One region of the Vibrio sp. 03_296 genome, then DNA from elsewhere that is predicted to be linked to it. Evidence: predicted binding sites of a transcription regulator. Region 1 holds the regulator's gene; each other region holds the start of a gene.
What was found. The regulator PurR, encoded in region 1, represses purine synthesis genes. The targets are predictions, from matches to a motif close to TNANGNAAACGTTTNCNTNA.

Region 1 (6,598 bases):
AGCCCACAGCGCAAGCGTTGTTGATTACCATGCAAAGAGCGTTGTTACTGTATGCACAGAATCTAACAGAGCTTCGACGAGTTCAGCTGTACGCGATGGAACGAGATTTTTGCTGGAACAAGGCAGCAGAGCAATATGTTGAGTTGTATCGTTCTGCGCTAAAATAGAGTAAAAGTTCTGAAATATGAATGGAAAGGCACTGATTATGGTGCCTTTTTACGTTTTTTAACCGAACTCAAATAGAATTTGAATTGATATGTGGTAGGATTCTTGCCTCCCATTCTTACTATGGTGATTCATTGACTATCCTTGTGGCGGAAGTCCCCATTTCGATTGGATTGCTATTTGATACATCACCATTGCAAGTGGGTTAGCTATACTGTTTAAACCTTTTAGTTTTCTCTTTTTTTGGCGTTGTTTTATGGCTCAAGCGTTACTATTTCACAAAACTTATCTCCATCCTACCAGCCAAGAGTGGGTGGTTTTTGTGCATGGTGCGGGTGGCAGTTCGTCCATCTGGTTTAAGCAAATTAAAGCGTACAAGCAGCATTTCAATCTGTTATTGGTTGACTTACGTGGGCACGGTAAATCCAATCAACTATTAAAAGAATTGATCAGTAACCGCTATACCTTTGGGGCGGTGACGCAAGATATCCTCAAGGTGCTTGATCATCTTAAAATTCACTCCGCGCATTTCGTTGGGATGTCTCTAGGGACGATCATTGTCCGAAATCTAGCGGAACTGGCGGGGGAAAGGGTTAAATCCATGGTGCTTGGTGGTGCGGTAACGCGTCTCGATGCGCGTTCTCGTATCTTGGTCTCTCTAGGTAACTTTGGCAAGCATGTGCTGCCCTATATGTGGTTGTACAAGCTGTTTGCCTACATTGTGATGCCGCAAAAAAATCAGCAGGAATCACGTCATCTCTTTATCCGTGAAGCGAAGAAGCTGTGTCAAAAAGAGTTTAAGCGCTGGTTTATACTCGCGGCAGAGGTCAATCCACTGATGCGTTATTTCAAAGAGCGTGAATTGCCGATCCCAACGCTATATTTGATGGGAGAGCGTGATTATATGTTTATTAAACCCGTCAAAGAGATGGTTGCTGCTCACACCCAGAGTGAGTTGCTAGAGATAAAAAACTGTGGCCATGTGTGCAATGTGGAAAAGCCCGACGAGTTTAACCAGCATTCGATCGATTTTATCCAACGCCAAATCTAATAAAACATGAGGAAGGCTAGTGCCTTCCTCTGTCAATTGCGCTCATTACTCAAGTACTTGCCCACAATGCCAGCAAGCTCCAAATTGACCTTCTATTTCTTCTCCGCACTGTGGGCATAGCCAATTTTGATGCGCTACTTGCTGCTCACGATAGCTGGCTAATATCGCTTTAGCAAAATCGACTTTCTCAGGTTCCAATAGCCAAATGTATGGATTGGTATCCTCAGTTGCTGGTAACTCACCTCTCAAGCCAAATAAACCCTCACCTCGAACCTCACATTGTACCGCTTCATTCATCAGTAATTGGCACACGATATGCGCTTCTATAGGCGTGTTGGCGGTGAATATCTTCATAAGTGAATTCCTTTTATGAAGAGAGTTGAGGTCTAAATTTACTCATGATCCATTTTACAGCGATAGGAAAGACACCCAATAACGCAAATGAGGCTAATACTGTCGGTGAAAGTATCCCCGACAACGAGTTGATGTCGGCCAATTGTGTCCCCGCATTTAGGTAGACAGCCGTACCAGGTAGCATGCCTATCTGGCTAGTAAGATAGTAACGACCAATGGAAATTGGTGTTAAACCCATTAGCAAATTAATCAGGAAAAATGGGAAGACAGGGATCAAGCGTAATGAAAATAGATAAAAGGCGCCATCCTTTTCAACGCCTTGGTTGATCGCGCTAAGTTTGTCTCCAAAACGTGCCTGCACCCAATCTTTTAGCAGGTAGCGACTACTCAAAAATGCGATGGTTGCCCCAATGGTGCTGGCAAACGAGACAAGAAGTAGGCTATACCAAAAACCAAACAGAGCAGCGCCTAATAGCGTGACGACGGTAGCTCCAGGAACTGAAAAGGCGGTAAGACCAACGTAAATGACAAAATAGCTTATTGAAGCAAACAGAAATTTTTCTTCAATAAAACTGTTCAGGGCAAGTTGTTGTGCTTTAGCGTTGTCGAGTGTGAGGTATTGACTAAAATTAACCGCCAATAAAATAATGGTCGCGATAAGCAAGATTCCGAATACGAGTTTTTTGTTCATTCAATTTTTCTCCAGATAGCTTGGTTATCAGACCTGATTGAGACAGAAAATCTTTCAAACGATATAAAAAAACCACATCATTTTGATGTGGTTTTAATCTATAAGAAATAATAAACGTGCTTGCCTACAAAGACAATTTATTCACTAATTCGTCTCGACGTTGCTGAGGAATCACACTCCAGTGCGTACCATTGATGGCTCCCTCTAACGCCCAAAGCAGCTCTAAGCTCACGGCACCACTGTGGGTGTTTTTAATCGCTTCGTACGCACGAACCGCGCCTTGAGACTCCAACTGCTCGACTGTTTCAATTCCCGCCTTTTTAAGCATTCGTTCGGTGGCTAAACGCAGGTTAGGTAGGTCTTTTAATCGTTCAGGTTTTGCTGTTGCTTGCAGTTGTTTATCATTATTAGCACTGGCCAATGCACGTTTGGCTAAAGCGAGTAGTGCATTTTGGTCTTGCCATAGCGCGTCTGAAATCGCGTAGTACTTAGTGACAACAGGAAACCCACGCTTAGTATAAACGTATGGTTTGAGCCCTTGCTTTTCAAAAAGTAATGTTGATTTTTGATCTGCGCGAATATGAAGCTGGTCTTTCACCACAAGTGCGAACATGGTCTCATCTGCAAAAAGGCCGAATCCGCCAAACATTGAGCGAGATTTTATCGCACCAAGTTGCTCAAAAAGCTTCATTGAATCTTTGAGTATCGGTTTATCCATGATGTGTTATCTCGGTGTAATTACTATTACGCCACCAAATCAGGTCCGAGAGATTAGCAAACCAATGCAAATACAATGTCATTAATGGGTAAACTTGTTGTTATGCATTTTTGCCATCGGTAACCCCGCTACCTACCAAAAAACGTCTGGTTTAGGCCGGAGGCTTTGCGTCCCACTTTTTCAAATGGTTTGCCCTGTGCGTGACACTAGAAGGATACGATTTCTATTGGAGTAACATCACATTTTCAAATAAAAAATGTGACATTGGTTCAGATAATAGTTGCAGTTAAGTGAATGAATGCTCGTTTTTAAGAACTTAACAGAATTTGACTTAACAAATCACTTACTAAGAATGAAAAAAAAAGCATCCAGATTTGGATGCTTTAGAATATTAGTCTTAACTAATTGATTTTTTTAACGGTATCACGAACCACTAACTCGGGATGCATTTCAAACACGCGTTTGTCATGCTCTTTGTCCTTAATACGTTCGAGAAGGATCTCAAATGCATTTTTACCAACACGGCGTTTTGGCTGGTGGATGGTTGTTAGCGGTGGTGAGAAGTATTCCGCCAACTCAATATTATCGTAGCCGATCACAGAGATGTCTTCAGGAATGCGAAGGCCTGACTGTTGAAGGCGGCTCATCAAACCCAGTGCCATGGTGTCGTTGAAGCAGAAGACCGCCGTTGGGCGATCTTGCCACGACGCGATCTTGTCAGCAGCCATCACAGCCGTATCACATTCAAAGTTTCCTTCAAGGATCCACTCGTTGTTAACGGCAATATTAGCTTCCTTCATCGCGCGTTTAAAGCCTTGGATGCGCTCTTGGCACGCGGCTTTTTCAAAGTGACCACTTAAACACGCAATTTTTGTATGACCATTTTCAATCAAGTACTTAGTGGCCAAGTAGCCACCTTCCTCTGAGTTATCGATAATTTTATCGGCTTGTGAGCTGATTGGACCCCAGTCCATAATCACTTTAGGAATATCTGCATGCTTATCAAGCATTTCGCGTAGTTCTTCAGTGAGGTCTGAACACATCACCAAAATGCCATCTACGCGTTTTTCCGCAAGCATACGAATGTAATCACGTTGCTTCTCGTAGATACCGCCCGTATTACAAAGAATTAGCGTATAACCTTGGCGGTAACAGTAGCTTTCTACGCCATCAATCACTTCAGAAAAGAACAAATTGGTAGATTGAGTGACCAGCATACCAATAGTACGAGTGGTGTTGCACTTTAGGCTACGCGCTACTGCGCTAGGCGCGTAGTTGAGCTCGTCAACCGCTTTCATGACTTTTTCTTGAGTGGCTTCTGCAACAAAACGCGTTTTGTTGATTACGTGCGACACTGTGGTCGTGGATACTCCAGCGAGACGCGCGACATCTTTAATTGTGGCCATAGGTATTGTCCTGTCTAAGGTTGCATTTTGAATCTACGATTCTTTGTTGCAACACAGTTTGCTACCTTTCTCCGAATTCGCTTTGTAAGGAAGACACACTAGAAAAGCAGCAGCTTAGCTTTAAATAAACACAAAAACCGCTGTATTTCAGCGGTTTGCATTAAAATCATATTTTATCGATTGCGGTCTCAATTTTAGACTGAGACGGCAAGAGTGGCAACCTACTCAAACAGCGAAATGTGTATCCGTGTTCACACTTTAGTGGTTAAAGTGTAACCGAGTGTTTGCTCTATTGATAAGGGCGTAATTATTATCCAACTAAATAGTCGCTGTCCAGCATACAAAACGCAACAAGTAGTTTTATTGCGCTGTTATAGAAGCCAAACTCATCATATTGTGCTGCTCGTTGAGAGAAGGTAGGTAACCAAGAGAGCAACATTTCTTGAATAAATGTGTTTTGCTCGATGAAAGCATCTTCCATGTGGCGATCTTGTTCAAACTCATTTGAGCGAATGATGAGGTTGCCAAGAAAGTCGAGCATGATCGCTAAGTGATCGGCCGGTTCATTTAGTTGTTGATTGACCTGCACACCATGTTTTTTTAGCCAAGCATCCATTTTTTGTGCCGGCTCGCCATTGAGTAGGCCATCTTTTGTAAGGTAAATTGATGCGTATGGCAGCGCGCCATGTTTTGCGGTTTTCAAAAATAGGTCACAAAAATCTGCCGCTAATTCCAATTGCGCATCTTGACGGTCAACAAGACGATTGAGTGCGTCGACAAAGGCGTTAACGGATGGTCGCAGAGCATCGTTTTCAGCCAATCCCGTTAAAAACGCTCTAATTTCCATGCTTTGATATTTATCGAGTTCTTCCTGAGTCAGTTCTTTGGCAAATAAGCTGGAAAGCCACCAATATATTTCCGCACGTTTTTCATTAAAGGCTTTTATCTCTTGCATCATTTATCGCTCCTAAATCAATCTCCTATAAGTGTAACCAAAAAAAATGAATAACAATAACGCCTATTGTTAAGAAAAATATAAATATATTTGAGCTTGTTAATGGTCTGATATTAAGCTTGTTTTGAATCAATAAAAATCAAGATACTTGCATTTCAAACGAAGTATGACTAGAAATGTTACTAGTTATGAATAGAATGTCTGCCCGTGTAGACAGAAATGACATGAAGTGGTGTAAATGAGCTATCACGTATTAGTCGTAGAAGATGATGTAGTGACTCGCAGTAAACTTGCGGGTTATTTTCAAAAAGAAGGTTACACAGTAAGTGAAGCGGAAAGTGGTGCCGAGATGCGTCATATTTTGCAAAATAGCTGCGTTGATTTGGTGATGTTAGACATTAACTTACCAGGTGAAGACGGCTTGATGCTGACCCGTGAACTACGCAGCCAATCGGACATTGGCATTATTTTGGTAACCGGACGCACGGATAGCATAGATAGAATTGTTGGTTTGGAGATGGGGGCAGACGACTACGTCACCAAACCATTTGAGTTACGTGAACTGCTGGTTCGAGTGAAAAACTTGTTGTGGCGGATTTCGCTTGCGCGCAGTGGTGGTTCAAAACATCAAGATGCGGAAAACGAAGACCATATTGTCCGTTTTGGCGACTGGACCTTCGATATTCATCGTCGAGCGTTGAGCCACAATGGTGAGCCAGTGAAGTTGACCAAGGCAGAATATGAGCTGCTGGTGGCGCTTTCGTCTTATCCAAATCAGGTATTAAGCCGTGAACGCATTCTCAACATGATTAGCCATCGTGTTGACGCGCCAAACGACAGAACGATTGATGTTTTGATTCGTCGCATGAGAGCAAAAATGGAGTTTGATCCTAAAAACCCACAAATTTTTGTGACCGTACACGGTGAAGGCTACATGTTTGCAGGCGACTAGGCGTGGCTTAGAAAGCCAAAATTAACAAACAAAAAAAGAGCGGATTAAGCTCTTTTTTTGTTTCTGCAGATCATGATTCATCATTTTGATGCGCGATTCTCTGCCATGATTTGTTCGTCAGTAAGGAGCAAATCTCGCATGCCTTGCCATAGCTGGCCGAGGGTTTCATACCAGTAGCGCTCTGTTTGCTCAAGGTAGATGGCTTTAGGGGCATATCTGTCCCAAGCTTGAGAGATGTTCTTTTGCGCAAGGTAGTTTGTTGGCGCGGGTAACGGCGTTATGCCAGCGTCATGAAACTCTTTCATT
Region 2 (6,598 bases), on a different contig from region 1:
TAGAATGGGCAATCATCACGCTCTTTATCATTAAGGTTCTTCGCCATGATGAGAAAAGCAAGTTGTGTCATTCGGAGTACGTTTCTTAGTATTTTGCTAGGCTTTTCGTCTAGCTCGCATAGTCAAACTGGATCGGCAGACATCGAGACTTGGCAGCAGTGGCTGACCGTTGGGGAGGCACGATTGAGCTGGTTCGTCTTTGATATCTATGATTCGAAGTTGGTTACACCAAATGGAGAGTTCGAGGTGAATGCTGATGTTACGCCACATCCCCTCGCCTTGGAGATTCGATACTTACGCGATATTTCACGTGAGGATCTACTCAGTGCCACAGAAGAGCAGTGGCAAAAGATGGGGATCGCAGCAAAAAAAACGTGGAGAGACAGCCTCGAGCTAATTTTTCCGAACATCAAAAAAGGTGACAAGCTAACCTACATTACAGATGGAGAAAAAGGGCGTTTGCTTATTAATCGACATGACAGTGACAAAGCTGAAGTGGTGGGTAATGTGGCTGATCAGGAGCTTAACGATGCTTTCCTCGCGATTTGGTTATCGCCAAAAACTCAATATCCCTCTTTGCGAGCAAAATTAATCGGGTGGAATCAATAAGATGAATAAACATAATGTTTTTATCGTTTTGCTTGTTATGACATTGAACGCTTTGGTCGGCTGTTCGAGTGACCTTAAGGACTACCAGCAAGCATCCCCAAAATTTGAACTGTTTGAGTATTTTTCTGGAAATGTGAAAGCTTGGGGTATGGTGCAAGATTATAGTGGTAAACAAAACAGACGCTTTGAGGTTGAGATTGTCGGTTCTGTTGAAAATAACACACTGACTCTCGTTGAAGATTTTGTTTTTGACGATGGTGAGATTGATCAGCGCATTTGGCGGATTACCCGATTGGCCGATGGTCGCTATCAAGGTGAAGCTGACGACATCATTGGCGTCGCTGAGGGAATGGAACTGGGTAATGCACTGCAATGGCGCTATGATTTTGAACTGCAAATCGATGGTTCAAGCTTGACGGTGTCGTTTGATGATTGGCTTTATCGCCAAGATGAAAAGCATGTGTTTAATCTAACCAAGATTAAGAAGTTTGGCGTAGAGGTAGGGACGATTACGTTGTTTTTCCAGAGGCAATAAAACAGTTAGGAATGCTGCGCTCCGAGATTCGGGAACGCTTCGCTCTAAGAGTCGAGCCTTATCTCTTCGCGCTCAAAAACGAAAGGGTTGACGCTTTCACGTCAACCCTAAAATAATTCGATTCTCGATTCTCGATTCTCGATTCTCGATTCTCGATTCTCGATTCTCTTACAGCTTGTCTGTCAGCTCGATAGCTTGACCGATGTAGTTCGCTGGCGTCATCTCTTTTAGACGTGCTTTTTCGTGTTCAGGAAGCTCAAGACCGTCAATGAAGTTACGCATTGCTTCACCGTCTACGCGCTTACCGCGAGTTAGCTCTTTCAACTTCTCATATGGCTTCTCAATACCGTAGCGACGCATTACCGTTTGTACTGGCTCTGCTAGAACTTCCCAGTTTTTGTCTAGTTCAGCAAGAAGCGCGTCACGGTTCACTTCCAGTTTGCTGATGCCTTTTAGCGTAGAAGTGTAAGCGATGATTGCGTAGCCAACACCAACACCTAGGTTACGGAGAACCGTTGAGTCAGTTAGGTCACGTTGCCAACGAGAGATTGGCAGTTTTTGTGCTAGGTGACCAAACACTGCGTTTGCAAGACCTAGGTTACCTTCAGAGTTTTCAAAGTCGATTGGGTTCACTTTGTGCGGCATGGTTGAAGAACCGATCTCGCCAGCAATGGTTTTTTGCTTGAAGTGTCCTAGTGCGATGTAACCCCAAACGTCACGGTCAAAGTCGATCAGAATCGTGTTGAAACGTGCCACAGCATCGAATAGCTCAGCGATGTAGTCGTGTGGTTCGATCTGTGTGGTGTAAGGGTTCCAAGTAACGCCGAGAGATTCCGTGATGAACTCTTCAGAGAATTTGTGCCAATCTAGTTCTGGGTAAGCAGAGAGGTGTGCGTTGTAGTTACCTACCGCACCGTTGATTTTCGCTAGGATCTCAACGTTTTCGATTTGCTTGTATTGACGTTCCATACGGTACGCCACGTTTGCCATCTCTTTACCCATTGTTGATGGAGAAGCTGGCTGACCGTGTGTACGAGATAGAAGAGGGATGTCGCGGTATTCAACAGCAAGTGCTTTGATTGCGTCAATCAGGTTACGAATTTCTGGAAGAATGACCGTCTCACGTGCTTCTTTAAGCATTAAAGCGTGTGAGGTGTTATTAATGTCTTCAGAAGTACAGGCAAAATGGAAGAACTCGTTTACTGCGTGCAGTTCAGGAACGTCAGCGACTTTCTCTTTTAGGAAGTACTCAACCGCTTTGACATCGTGGTTAGTAGTACGTTCGATCTCTTTGATGCGTAATGCGTCTGCTTCAGAGAAGTTAGCAGCAAGATCGTCGAGGAATTGGTTTGCTTCTGCGCTGAACGCTGGCACTTCTGCAATTTCAGCAGTAGCAGCAAGCTTTTGTAGCCAGCGGATTTCAACGATAGTACGGTACTTTAGTAGACCGTATTCACTGAAAATTTCGCGTAACGCAATTGTCTTGCTTCCGTAACGGCCGTCTACTGGTGAAACAGCAGTCAATGCTGACAGTTCCATGATGTTCTCCTGAATTGGGTTTCAAAATTTCGCGAGCTTTATACCAATAACTGTGGCAATTGTCACGAATATTGCGCAAACGTTTGCGCTAAGGTGATTTTGACCAAAACAATTAGCTCGCGTCTGGCGCGAGCTAATGATGGTCGAATTACATTCTGGCCAGCAGGATCTGCGCCTGCTCAACCATTTTCTTTCTGCCGAAGATCAGATGGCGGCGTCGACCGCCAACTTGACGCCAAAGCACGGCACTGCGAATACCAGAAAGGAGTAACGCACGTACTTTGTGTTGATTCGATGTTTGTTGTAATACCGTCGGTGTACCTGTCACTTGGATTCGAGGGCCGATAGGGCTGATAACATCGAGATAAATACTGGCCACATTGCTGATCATCTGTTCTTCAAAAAGATCATAGTGTTCCGTCTGTCTTTGTACCATCTGGATACGATCGCCAAGCTGTGACATCGCATCATTCCTACCCATAAGTTTGCGCTCTAACGCCATCAAACTGATGAGGTAGCGAGTCACTTCGCTACCAGTGGGGGTACTATCAATCCCTTTTACTAAGCATTCTAAACCCAGTTTGAGTTGTGACTCATTGCCAAACACATCAAGTGTGTTGGCTGGATTGGTATTCAAAATTGCTTTAATAGAAGTTTCAAAGGCATCTTGATCACAATGTCCGTTTCTCGCGATTTGCTGAACTAACGCTACAGCTTGGCACATGCCAGCAAAAGCAATGGTACGGTCATAAAGTGTATTCGCCACGTAACGACTCCTAAGCTTGAGTGTATTTAATGCGTTTCTCGATGATACCACCGCCAAGACAAACATCACCTTGGTAGAAAACAGCGGATTGACCTGGGGTCACTGCGATCTCAGGTTCATCGAAAATCACTTTAATGTTTTCGTCATCAATAGGGATGATTGTACAAGGAATATCTTGTTGACGGTAACGAGTTTTCACCGTGCATTTCACCACATCGCGAATTGGCTCACGTTCTACCCAATGAAGCTGAGAAGCAATCAGGCCTTCGGACTTCAGCATCGGGTGATCTTGTCCTTGAACGGCAATCAACACATTGCGCTTAAGGTCTTTTTCTGCAACAAACCATGGTTCTTCGTTACCGCCACCGCCTTTACGGCCACCAATATGTAGGCCTTTACGTTGGCCTAGCGTGTGGTACATCAAACCCTGGTGTTGACCAAGCACTTCGCCTTCTGGTGACTCAATATTACCCGGTTGAGCTGGTAAGTAGCGGCTTAGAAAATCGGTGAACTTACGCTCGCCGATAAAACAGATACCGGTAGAATCTTTCTTTTTCGCGGTAATCAGACCTTGTTCTTCCGCAATGCGACGAACTTCAGGCTTTTCCAGCTCACCAACAGGGAAGAGGCTACGTGCCACTTGTTCGTGACTTAGCGTGTAGAGGAAGTAGCTCTGATCTTTATTGCCGTCTAAACCACGCAGCATCTGTGGCTTTTCACCATTTTCAGGGAAAGAACGACGGACATAATGACCCATCGCGATGTAATCGGCATCAAGTACTTCGTCAGCAAACTCTAAAAATGCTTTGAACTTAATTTCTTTGTTACAAAGGATGTCTGGGTTAGGGGTACGGCCCGCCTTATATTCGGAAAGGAAATATTCGAATACATTGTCCCAGTATTCTGCCGCAAAATTGATCTTATGTAGGTGAATGCCAAGTTTGTCACAAACAGCCTGAGCGTCGGCGAGATCTTCTGCCGCAGTACAATACTCAGAATCATCATCTTCTTCCCAGTTCTTCATAAATAGGCCTTCAACTTGATAGCCTTGCTGTTTTAGAAGATAGGCAGAAACCGATGAATCAACACCGCCAGACATACCAACGATGACTTTCTTTTGGCTGTTATCAGACATTACTCAACACCCTTAAAATTAACTGGAGGCGAATTCTAACAGAAAGCAGAAACGGGTGACAGATCCGAGATCGCAATCACAATTCGTTTTCGCTGCTTTTTTCAGCAAAAGGACAAACGAAAAGAAATTCCGCGCGAGCTCTGAGTGGGAATGTGGCATAGTTGGAAAAAATCCTAATGAGAAAACATCATGACTGATGAAATGCAATTTATGCAAGAAGCGGATCTTATCGAGATCATTGAAAATCAACTTGAAGATGGAAATCCAATCAAGGTCAAAGAAACGTTGATGCGCCTAATGATGACAGGCACGCCTCGTGAAGATGCGGTGGCGATGATGGCGTGTGCAATGTCAATTGAGATTTTCGACGTGATGAAAAATGACGGCGAGTTCAATCTAAAACGTTACAGCGAAAACTTGGATTGCCTGCCAGATTTAAGCTTTATGGAAGGTGAATAGCACCTCGCAAAATAAAAAGCACGTAGCAAACGTTTGCTATAATTGCCTTTATTGCCGCCTATGGGAGTGCGAGTTAGAATCCGCACTTCTTTTAACCCCGTACTCAGACAAACACTATGAAATTTCCCGGACAGCGCAAATCAAAACACTATTTTCCCGTACATGCACGTGACCCATTAGTGAGTCAGGCGCAGGAAAGCAAGAAAATGACGCGTACTCATATTATCGGTATTGATCAAACTTTGGTGGATATCGAAGCGAGAGTGACGTCGGAAATGATTGAAAAATACGGTTTGAGTAAAGGGCACTCACTGGTTATTGATGATGTGACGGCAGAAGCGCTATATCAGCAATTAAAGCAAGAAAATCTGATTACCAACGAATACGCTGGCGGTACGATTGGCAATACGCTGCACAATTACTCAGTGCTAGCAGATGATCGTTCGACATTATTGGGCGTGATGAGTCAAGATATTAAGATTGGTAGTTACGGATACCGTTACTTATGTAACACATCAAGCCGTATGGATCTTAATTATCTGCAAGGTGTCGATGGGGCGATTGGTCGTTGTTTCGCGTTGATTACCGAAGATGGTGAACGTACTTTTGCGATTAGTGAAGGTCAAATGAACCAACTTCATCCAGATAATATTCCGGAAAAGATCTTTAAAAAAGCCTCAGCTTTGGTGCTCACCGCTTATTTGATTCGTTGTAAAGAAGGTGATCCAATGCCTGATGCGACGATGAAAGCCATCGAGTACGCAAAAAAATACGATGTACCTGTTGTTTTGACGCTTGGCACTAAATTTGTGATTCAAGATGATCCAACTTTCTGGCAAGAATTTATTCGTGACAATGTGACGGTAGTTGCGATGAATGAAGATGAAGCAGAAGCATTGACTGGGGAATCCGATCCTTTAGCTGCTTCAGATAAAACATTGGATTGGGCAGACATGGTACTTTGTACTGCGGGTCCGCTAGGTCTATTTATGGCCGGTTATACGGAAGACAGCGCGAAGCGTGAAACATCTCTACCGTTACTTCCAGGCTGCATTGCTGAATTCAATCGTTATGAATTTAGTCGCCCAACGAAAAAAGCATCTTGTGAAAACCCGATTAAAGTCTATTCACATATTTCACCGTATATGGGCGGTCCTGAGAAAATTAAAAATACCAATGGGGCAGGTGATGCTGCACTTTCAGCGGTACTGCACGATATGGCGGCAAACAAATATCACAAAGAAAACGTGCCAAACTCAAGTAAGCACGTGTATGAGTTTTTGACGTACTCATCTTTTTCTCAAGTGTGTAAGTATGCTAACCGTGCCAGTTATGAAGTGTTGGTACAACATTCTCCGCGCCTATCTCGTGGCTTACCTGAACGCGAAGATAGCTTAGAAGAAGCGTACTGGGAAAGATAATAAAAAGGCTCCGAAAGGAGCCTCAGATTGATGACGAACCCCGCTTTTTAAGTGGGGTTCTTTTTTGGAAGCGACCGTAGGTCGCGATCGTGATTTTTTTTTGTTATATCGTGCGCAGAAGTTTCCATTCATTA
Region 3 (6,598 bases), on a different contig from region 1:
CCCGTTTCTCCAGAACGTGTTTCAATGGCTTCACCTAGCACATGAATCATCTCTTTTTGCACTGCTAATGTTCGTCTCTGCAGAGCAACAATTTTGCGATTTTTCAAGTTAATCAATTTTTTCTGCTGAATCGTCATGTACTGCATGGCGATCACCATAGACAATGACAAAATAATCACACCCGCGACCAGCAATACCTGCCGATGCTTCACCAAATAAGAAATGGGCTCATTCAATAACGTTGCGTTAGGCGGTAACTTATCTAAATCGATGTCGTACTTGTCTAGTGCGTTAAAATCAAAGACAAGTGAGGATGGCCTTTCATCCATCATCGCCTCTGGCAAGGTGTAGCCCATTTGCTCTGCCAGCATCAACATGCCTTGATAACCAAATTTCTCTGAACAATTAACGTAGCCACCGACAATGCCGGGCTGCCCAAGATAGAGGTCCCACAGAACAAAAACCGGTGCTCGGCTACTTTCGCCTATTGTGTTCGAGATTTTTTTGTAGGAATGAAATACGCCAGAACTCAGCTCCGTGTTGTAGTGCGTGAGTAACACCGCGTCATCCGGATCAATCTGAGCTAAAAATTGGCTGGCCTCGCTGAGCGATTTATCTGATATGTCGACAAGTTCAATGTTTGCGTGCTGACGCATCGAATGATTCAAGTCGGCGCGAATCAGATCGGAGGTAATACTTTTGTCCGCAAGATAATAAAGCTTTTGAATGTTGGGGCGAAGGGCTTCAATCAGAGCGAGGTTTTCATCTAACAAGTCTTTTTCATAAATGACTTGGAAGTTGTGTTTACTCGATTGGCTTTGCCACTGTGTATCATTGATCGCGACGGCAACGACGGGATACTGTGTGAGCTGCTGTGAAAAGTACGTCTGTGCAAAGCGCAGTGCGTTATCATCGGTGACCAGCACTCCATCCCAATGATAACCGCGATATTTCGCGATCATATACTCGGCGGTCTTTTGCAAGTAGTCCGCCGAAGAGATTCGTTTGGTGTCGAGATACTCAACAGATAGACGGACATCGCCGTCAATACTGTCAATGGCTTTCTCAATGCCTCTCTGCATCTCTTGAGTCCATTGATAAGAAGCATCGTAGGAATGGAGAATGAGCACTTGGCGCGTTTGCCATTGTGTCGAAGCGAATGCGGAGTTCATCAACAGCACAACAACGGACATCAAAATAAGCCTAAGCGTTCTCATATGCATCCCAAGTAATAAATGGTGGGGATATGATAGTGGCTGATTAGGAACTTATTACGACATTGATCAAATTTCGATGAGAATTTTTTCTACCGCAGACATTTCTTGTGTGACTTTTTCAAGCAAACAGCTCAAATAACCCACAACTCGTTCTTTATCGAAAGCTTGTTTGTACACGACATCGGAAACCAAAAGTTCTGACTCCAAACGCGTCACCATCGCTGCGCCTACGGGCTCACCGTGAGAGAAACTCACATAAAGATCGTGTTCTGGCGACAGAATGATTTGCGTAAGAAACTCAACAATTAACGACTGTTCACTTTCGTCAGACCAACGCTTACTTTGCAGCAGTGCAAACATAATGGTCAGACGGTGGAAATCGACCAAGTAGTGTTCCATCTCCTCACATTCGGTCACCGCGATAGAAAATGGCTCTGTGGTGCGCTGCTCAGCAGAAGCGCGGTAGAGTTGCAATCCGTCAATACTTTCTTTGGTGGGAAACTCACAATCAACTTGATCGGATAACCACTTGTTCTTTTTATTCGTTATTGGCGGAGCTTGATTCGACATGATTAATTCCAAATATCACAAATTTTGGGTGTACAGATGGTAGATTTCGGAGGTGCTGAACACCCGGCAAGTAAGCCTAACGAAATCAACAGCACAACACATGTTCTCTTCATACTGATAACCTCTTCGTTTTCCTACTTTCCTGCAAGGCTCATACCATACCATGCGGTTAAGATTGGTTCTAATCAATTTGCGATTCAAACGTTTGCATGGCGCAAGTTTGACCGAACTAGTTAGAGACAGCTGAGGGTCAAAACTGGTAAGGTAAGCTCATTCAGTTGACAAGGTCAAAAAGGATAAGACGATGAAATTAAAACTACTTACCGCTGTTTTCGCGACAACAGCCCTGCTTTCAGGGTGTGGTGGCAACGAGGTCGGTGACGTAGGCTTGGGTTGGTTTACCCTAAAGGACATTAAAATCACCTCGCTACAAGATGAAGTGGTCACCGGCGTAACGTGTCACATCGCTTCGATTGAGGCAAACTTAAGCCTATCCGATCCGAGTGACAGCTCTATCTCTTGCCGCCAGACTGGCAGTATTACACCGGAAATGGTCGCTAAGATCGACAAAAGCTCGTCCGGCGAAGTGGTGTTCAAGCAGTCAAAAAGTATCTTTTTTAAAACAATGAAGGTTCGTCGTATTTACGATCAAAAGAACCAGACCCTACTCTACCTTTCGTACACAACCAAAGAAACCGAAGGTAGCTTCAAACATAGCTTATCAACGGTCCCGCTTTGGGGGACTGACGCCTACGTTGATCCGAGCAAAACAGAAGCACTAACTCAATAATATCTGCACAAAAACCACTTGGCCGAACAAAAACTGTTCGGCCAATTTTTCGCGTAACAAAAAGAGCCTTGTTTCAAAAAATTTGTGATATGATGCGCCTCTTTTTTCTCAATCTATCACTAGTATGAAGTTTCCTGGTCAGCGAAAATCTAAACACTATTTCCCTACAAACACTCGAGATCCACTCGTTACTGAACTTAAAGTGGCACCTAAGCTCTACCGCCCAACCATCGTTGGTGTTGGTCAGACAATCGTAGATATCGAAGCGCGTGTAGATGACGCATTTTTGGCGAAATATGAGTTAAGTAAAGGACACTCGCTAGTTCTTGAAGAAAGCAAAGCTGACGCCCTCTACGAAGAGTTAGTAGAACGTGGCCTAATTACTCACCAATACCCTGGTGATACCATTGGCAATACCCTTCATAACTACTCAGTCTTAGCAGACAGTAAGTCTGTTCTACTGGGTGTCATGTCGAAAAACATTCAAGTTGGCTCGTACGCCTATCGCTATTTGTGTCGTACATCTTCTCGCATGAACCTCAACCACCTACAAACGGTGGATGGCCCTATTGGTCGTTGCTACACCCTTATCTCTGAAGATGGTGAGCGCACCTTTGCGATCAACGAAGGTCACATGAACAAGCTCGCTCCAGAGAGCATTCCAGAAGAAGTGTTTGAAAAAGCAGCTGCGCTCGTGGTTTCGTCGTACCTAATGCGAGGTAAGCCGGAAGATCCAATGCCACAAGCGGTACAACGTGCTATTGAATACGCGAAAAAGCATTCCGTACCCGTCGTACTGACTCTCGGAACGAAATACGTGATCGAAGGCAACCCTGAATGGTGGCAAGAGTACATCCGTGAAAACATCACGGTTGTGGCGATGAATGAAGAAGAAGGCCAAGCTCTGACCGGTGAATCTGATCCACTGAAAGCGGCCGATAAAGCACTCGACTGGGTTGACCTTGTCCTTTGCACTGCAGGTCCAGACGGCCTTTACATGGCAGGTTACACCGACAACGATGCGAAGCGCGAAACGACGCACGACCTTTACCAAGGTGCGATTGAAGGCTTCAACATGTACGAATTTAGTCGTGCAATGCGCCGAGCTGAATGTGAAGAGCCAGTCCGAGTCTACTCCCATATTGGCCCTTACTTAGGTGGCCCGGCCGAAATCAAAAACACCAATGGTGCTGGCGATGGTGCACTCTCTGCCCTTCTTCATGATATGGCGTCCAACGCGTTTCATCTGAAGAATGTCCCTAACTCAGAGAAACATCAGCATATGTGCCTGACCTATTCGTCACTGTCACAAATTTGTAAGTATGCAAACCGAGTCAGTTACGAAGTACTGACTCAGCATTCTCCGCGCCTATCACGTGCTTTACCAGAACGTGAAGACAGTTTAGAAGAAGCTTATTGGGATCGATAGATTCCGTACTTAATTCTCTTAAGGCTGCTATTATGCAGCCTTTTCTTTTTGATCTAAGCCAATTTTTCTCAAATTAAACTAAGCTGTAGCACAACTAAGCTTATATAATACTTTACTCAATAATGCATTTAAGTATCATGCCTCCGCAAACGTTTGCGTGATTGTTAGATAAGGGTTTTGCATGCTTTCAGATATCGATATTTGTCGTACGACACCTCTTAAACCAATTGAACAGATTGCAACAAAAGCAGGACTGTTGGCGGATGAGTTTGAAACTCACGGTTTATATAAAGCGAAAGTGTCTGCCCGATGTGTAAAACGCCTTGCTGAGCAACAAGATGGCAAACTTGTTTTGGTCACGGCAATTACACCAACCCCACTTGGAGAAGGCAAAACCGTCACCACTATCGGTCTAGCACAAGGGTTACAGAGCCTCAACCAATCGGTAATGGCGTGTATCCGTCAACCTTCTATGGGGCCTGTTTTTGGTGTCAAAGGGGGCGCTGCGGGTGGTGGCTATTCACAAGTCGCCCCGATGGATGAGCTGAATTTGCATCTTACTGGCGACATTCATGCCGTTACTGCGGCGCACAATCTTGCCGCAGCTGCCATTGATGCCCGCATCTATCACGAACAACGCGCTGGTTATCAAGCCTTTGAAGCTCGCACCGGGCTCCCTGCATTAAGAATTGACCCAGATCGCGTGGTTTGGAAACGCGTAATGGACCACAACGATCGCGCACTGCGTAAAGTTCGTGTTGGAATCAATGACGAAGGCAAGACCATCAACGGATTTGAACGTGAAGAAGGCTTTGATATATCAGCCGCATCTGAACTGATGGCAATTTTGGCGTTGTCGAAAAACCTTCAAGATATGCGTGAACGCATTGGTAAAGTGGTGCTCGCTTACAATCTGGATGGCGAACCTGTTAGCGCAGAACAGCTACAAGTGGCAGGTGCGATGACAGTAACACTGAAAGAAGCGATCAAACCGACACTGATGCAAACACTTGAAGGTGTGCCTACCCTCATTCATGCGGGTCCGTTTGCCAACATTGCGCACGGGAACTCATCCATCATCGCTGATGAAATTGCCTTGAAACTATCGAGTTACGTTGTCACCGAGGCGGGTTTTGGCTCTGATATGGGGCTTGAAAAAGCATGCAACATCAAATCTTCAACTTCGCACAAAGCCCCCGATTGCGTGGTGATTGTTGCGACTTTGCGCGGTTTAAAAGCAAACTCCGGGCTGTATGATCTAAAACCTGGTATGCCATTACCAGACGCCTTATTTCAACCGGATCACGCAGCGCTGAAATCCGGCTTTAGTAACCTAAAATGGCATATTGATAACGCGCAAAAATACGGTTTACCAGTGGTCGTTGCTATCAATCAGTTTCCGCAAGACAGCGCAGAGGAGCTTGGGCAACTCAGGCTTTGGATTCAGCAACTGCTACTCAATGTTCGTGTCGCAATCAGCGAAGGCTTTGCCAAAGGTGGTAAAGGCATGGAAGCGGTGGCTCGTGAAGTGATTGAAGCATGTGATGCGCCTGCAAACTTTCGCCCACTGTATAGAGCAGAGCAGACGCTCGAGGATAAAATCATCACCGTTTGTACTAAAGGTTACGGTTGTGGTGAGGTGCAATTTAGCGAAACAGCAAAACAACAGTTGGCTCTTTATCAAACGTTAGGATTTGGCGAGTTGGCCGTGTGTATGGCCAAAACCCCCCTTTCTATCTCGTCCGATTCCTCTCTCAAAGGTGCACCGAGTGGATTTACCATCATGGTTCGTGAAGTTCGGCTCTGTGCTGGTGCGGGTTTTGTTTACGCGCTCACTGGCAATGTGATGACGATGCCTGGTTTACCAGACATTCCCGCTTTTATGGCGTTGGATATCGATGAAAATGGCGATATTGTTGGCCTAAGCTAAGCCGCGATTTCGATATCACATTGTTGAGGATCCTGTTGAGACTCCTTAAACGCCTTGCAAAAAGGCGCTTTTTTTTTGAACCTAACGCAAGCTAGATTACAGAAATCCCACCTAAAGCCTTATCTAGCACAACGCGTACAAGCCACTCGTTTTAGTACTTGTGATTTTCGCTTATTTACAGTGTAAAACGACTAAGTGCCAAGACCTTAGACGCCGACCTTTTTTATCATTGCGACGCACTAACACCGTGCAACAACTATGCTCACTGCTTGCTTTTTGTGCACAGCAATGGATTATTTAATGAAAACATCATGATTTCTCAATAAAAAGGTTTTGGCTCAAATCTTGTACTAATCTTTAGGACATTGCACACATTCAGGGAGAATACGCATGCAGGACATTTTGACAGTGATACTGGCCGGAGGCATGGGATCACGACTCAGTCCATTAACGGATGACAGAGCAAAACCCGCGGTACCATTTGGTGGAAAATACCGCATTATCGATTTCACGCTTACCAACTGCTTGCACTCCGGCCTACGTAAAATTCTCGTCCTCACCCAGTACAAATCGCATTCGTTGCAAAAACATCTTCGTGATGGTTGGTCCATTTTCAACCCTGAACTAGGCGAATACATCACCTCCGTACCGCCTCAAATGCG

Region 2: the regulator PurR is predicted to act here: its motif matches at 5,065-5,084, upstream of CIK04_RS20645 (inosine/guanosine kinase).
Region 3: the regulator PurR is predicted to act here: its motif matches at 4,148-4,167, upstream of CIK04_RS18525 (formate--tetrahydrofolate ligase).

The regions. Positions count from the first base shown of each region.
Region 1 covers NZ_NPKW01000157.1:27,137-33,734, forward strand. Annotated here, with positions in the region: gene glgA (glycogen synthase GlgA) at 1-167, shown strand, start outside; gene CIK04_RS21600 (alpha/beta fold hydrolase) at 422-1,216, shown strand; gene CIK04_RS21605 (DUF2007 domain-containing protein) at 1,262-1,570, opposite strand; gene CIK04_RS21610 (TVP38/TMEM64 family protein) at 1,584-2,261, opposite strand; gene CIK04_RS21615 (TfoX/Sxy family DNA transformation protein) at 2,386-2,979, opposite strand; cyclic di-GMP riboswitch class I at 3,095-3,183, opposite strand; gene purR (HTH-type transcriptional repressor PurR) at 3,381-4,385, opposite strand; gene torD (molecular chaperone TorD) at 4,696-5,343, opposite strand; gene torR (two-component system response regulator TorR) at 5,579-6,292, shown strand; gene elyC (envelope biogenesis factor ElyC) at 6,373-6,598, opposite strand, start outside.
Region 2 covers NZ_NPKW01000148.1:116,114-122,711, forward strand. Annotated here, with positions in the region: gene CIK04_RS20610 (DUF2878 domain-containing protein) at 1-89, shown strand, start outside; gene CIK04_RS20615 (chalcone isomerase family protein) at 184-609, shown strand; gene CIK04_RS20620 (DUF3833 domain-containing protein) at 611-1,144, shown strand; gene purB (adenylosuccinate lyase) at 1,313-2,683, opposite strand; gene hflD (high frequency lysogenization protein HflD) at 2,832-3,449, opposite strand; gene mnmA (tRNA 2-thiouridine(34) synthase MnmA) at 3,460-4,584, opposite strand; gene CIK04_RS20640 (hypothetical protein) at 4,774-5,043, shown strand; gene CIK04_RS20645 (inosine/guanosine kinase) at 5,160-6,464, shown strand; partial or broken gene CIK04_RS20650 (transposase) at 6,568-6,598, opposite strand, start outside.
Region 3 covers NZ_NPKW01000142.1:46,901-53,498, reverse strand. Annotated here, with positions in the region: gene CIK04_RS18545 (HD domain-containing phosphohydrolase) at 1-1,223, opposite strand, end outside; gene CIK04_RS18540 (hypothetical protein) at 1,284-1,787, opposite strand; gene CIK04_RS18535 (CreA family protein) at 2,092-2,577, shown strand; gene CIK04_RS18530 (inosine/guanosine kinase) at 2,702-4,006, shown strand; gene CIK04_RS18525 (formate--tetrahydrofolate ligase) at 4,188-5,936, shown strand; gene glgC (glucose-1-phosphate adenylyltransferase) at 6,327-6,598, shown strand, end outside.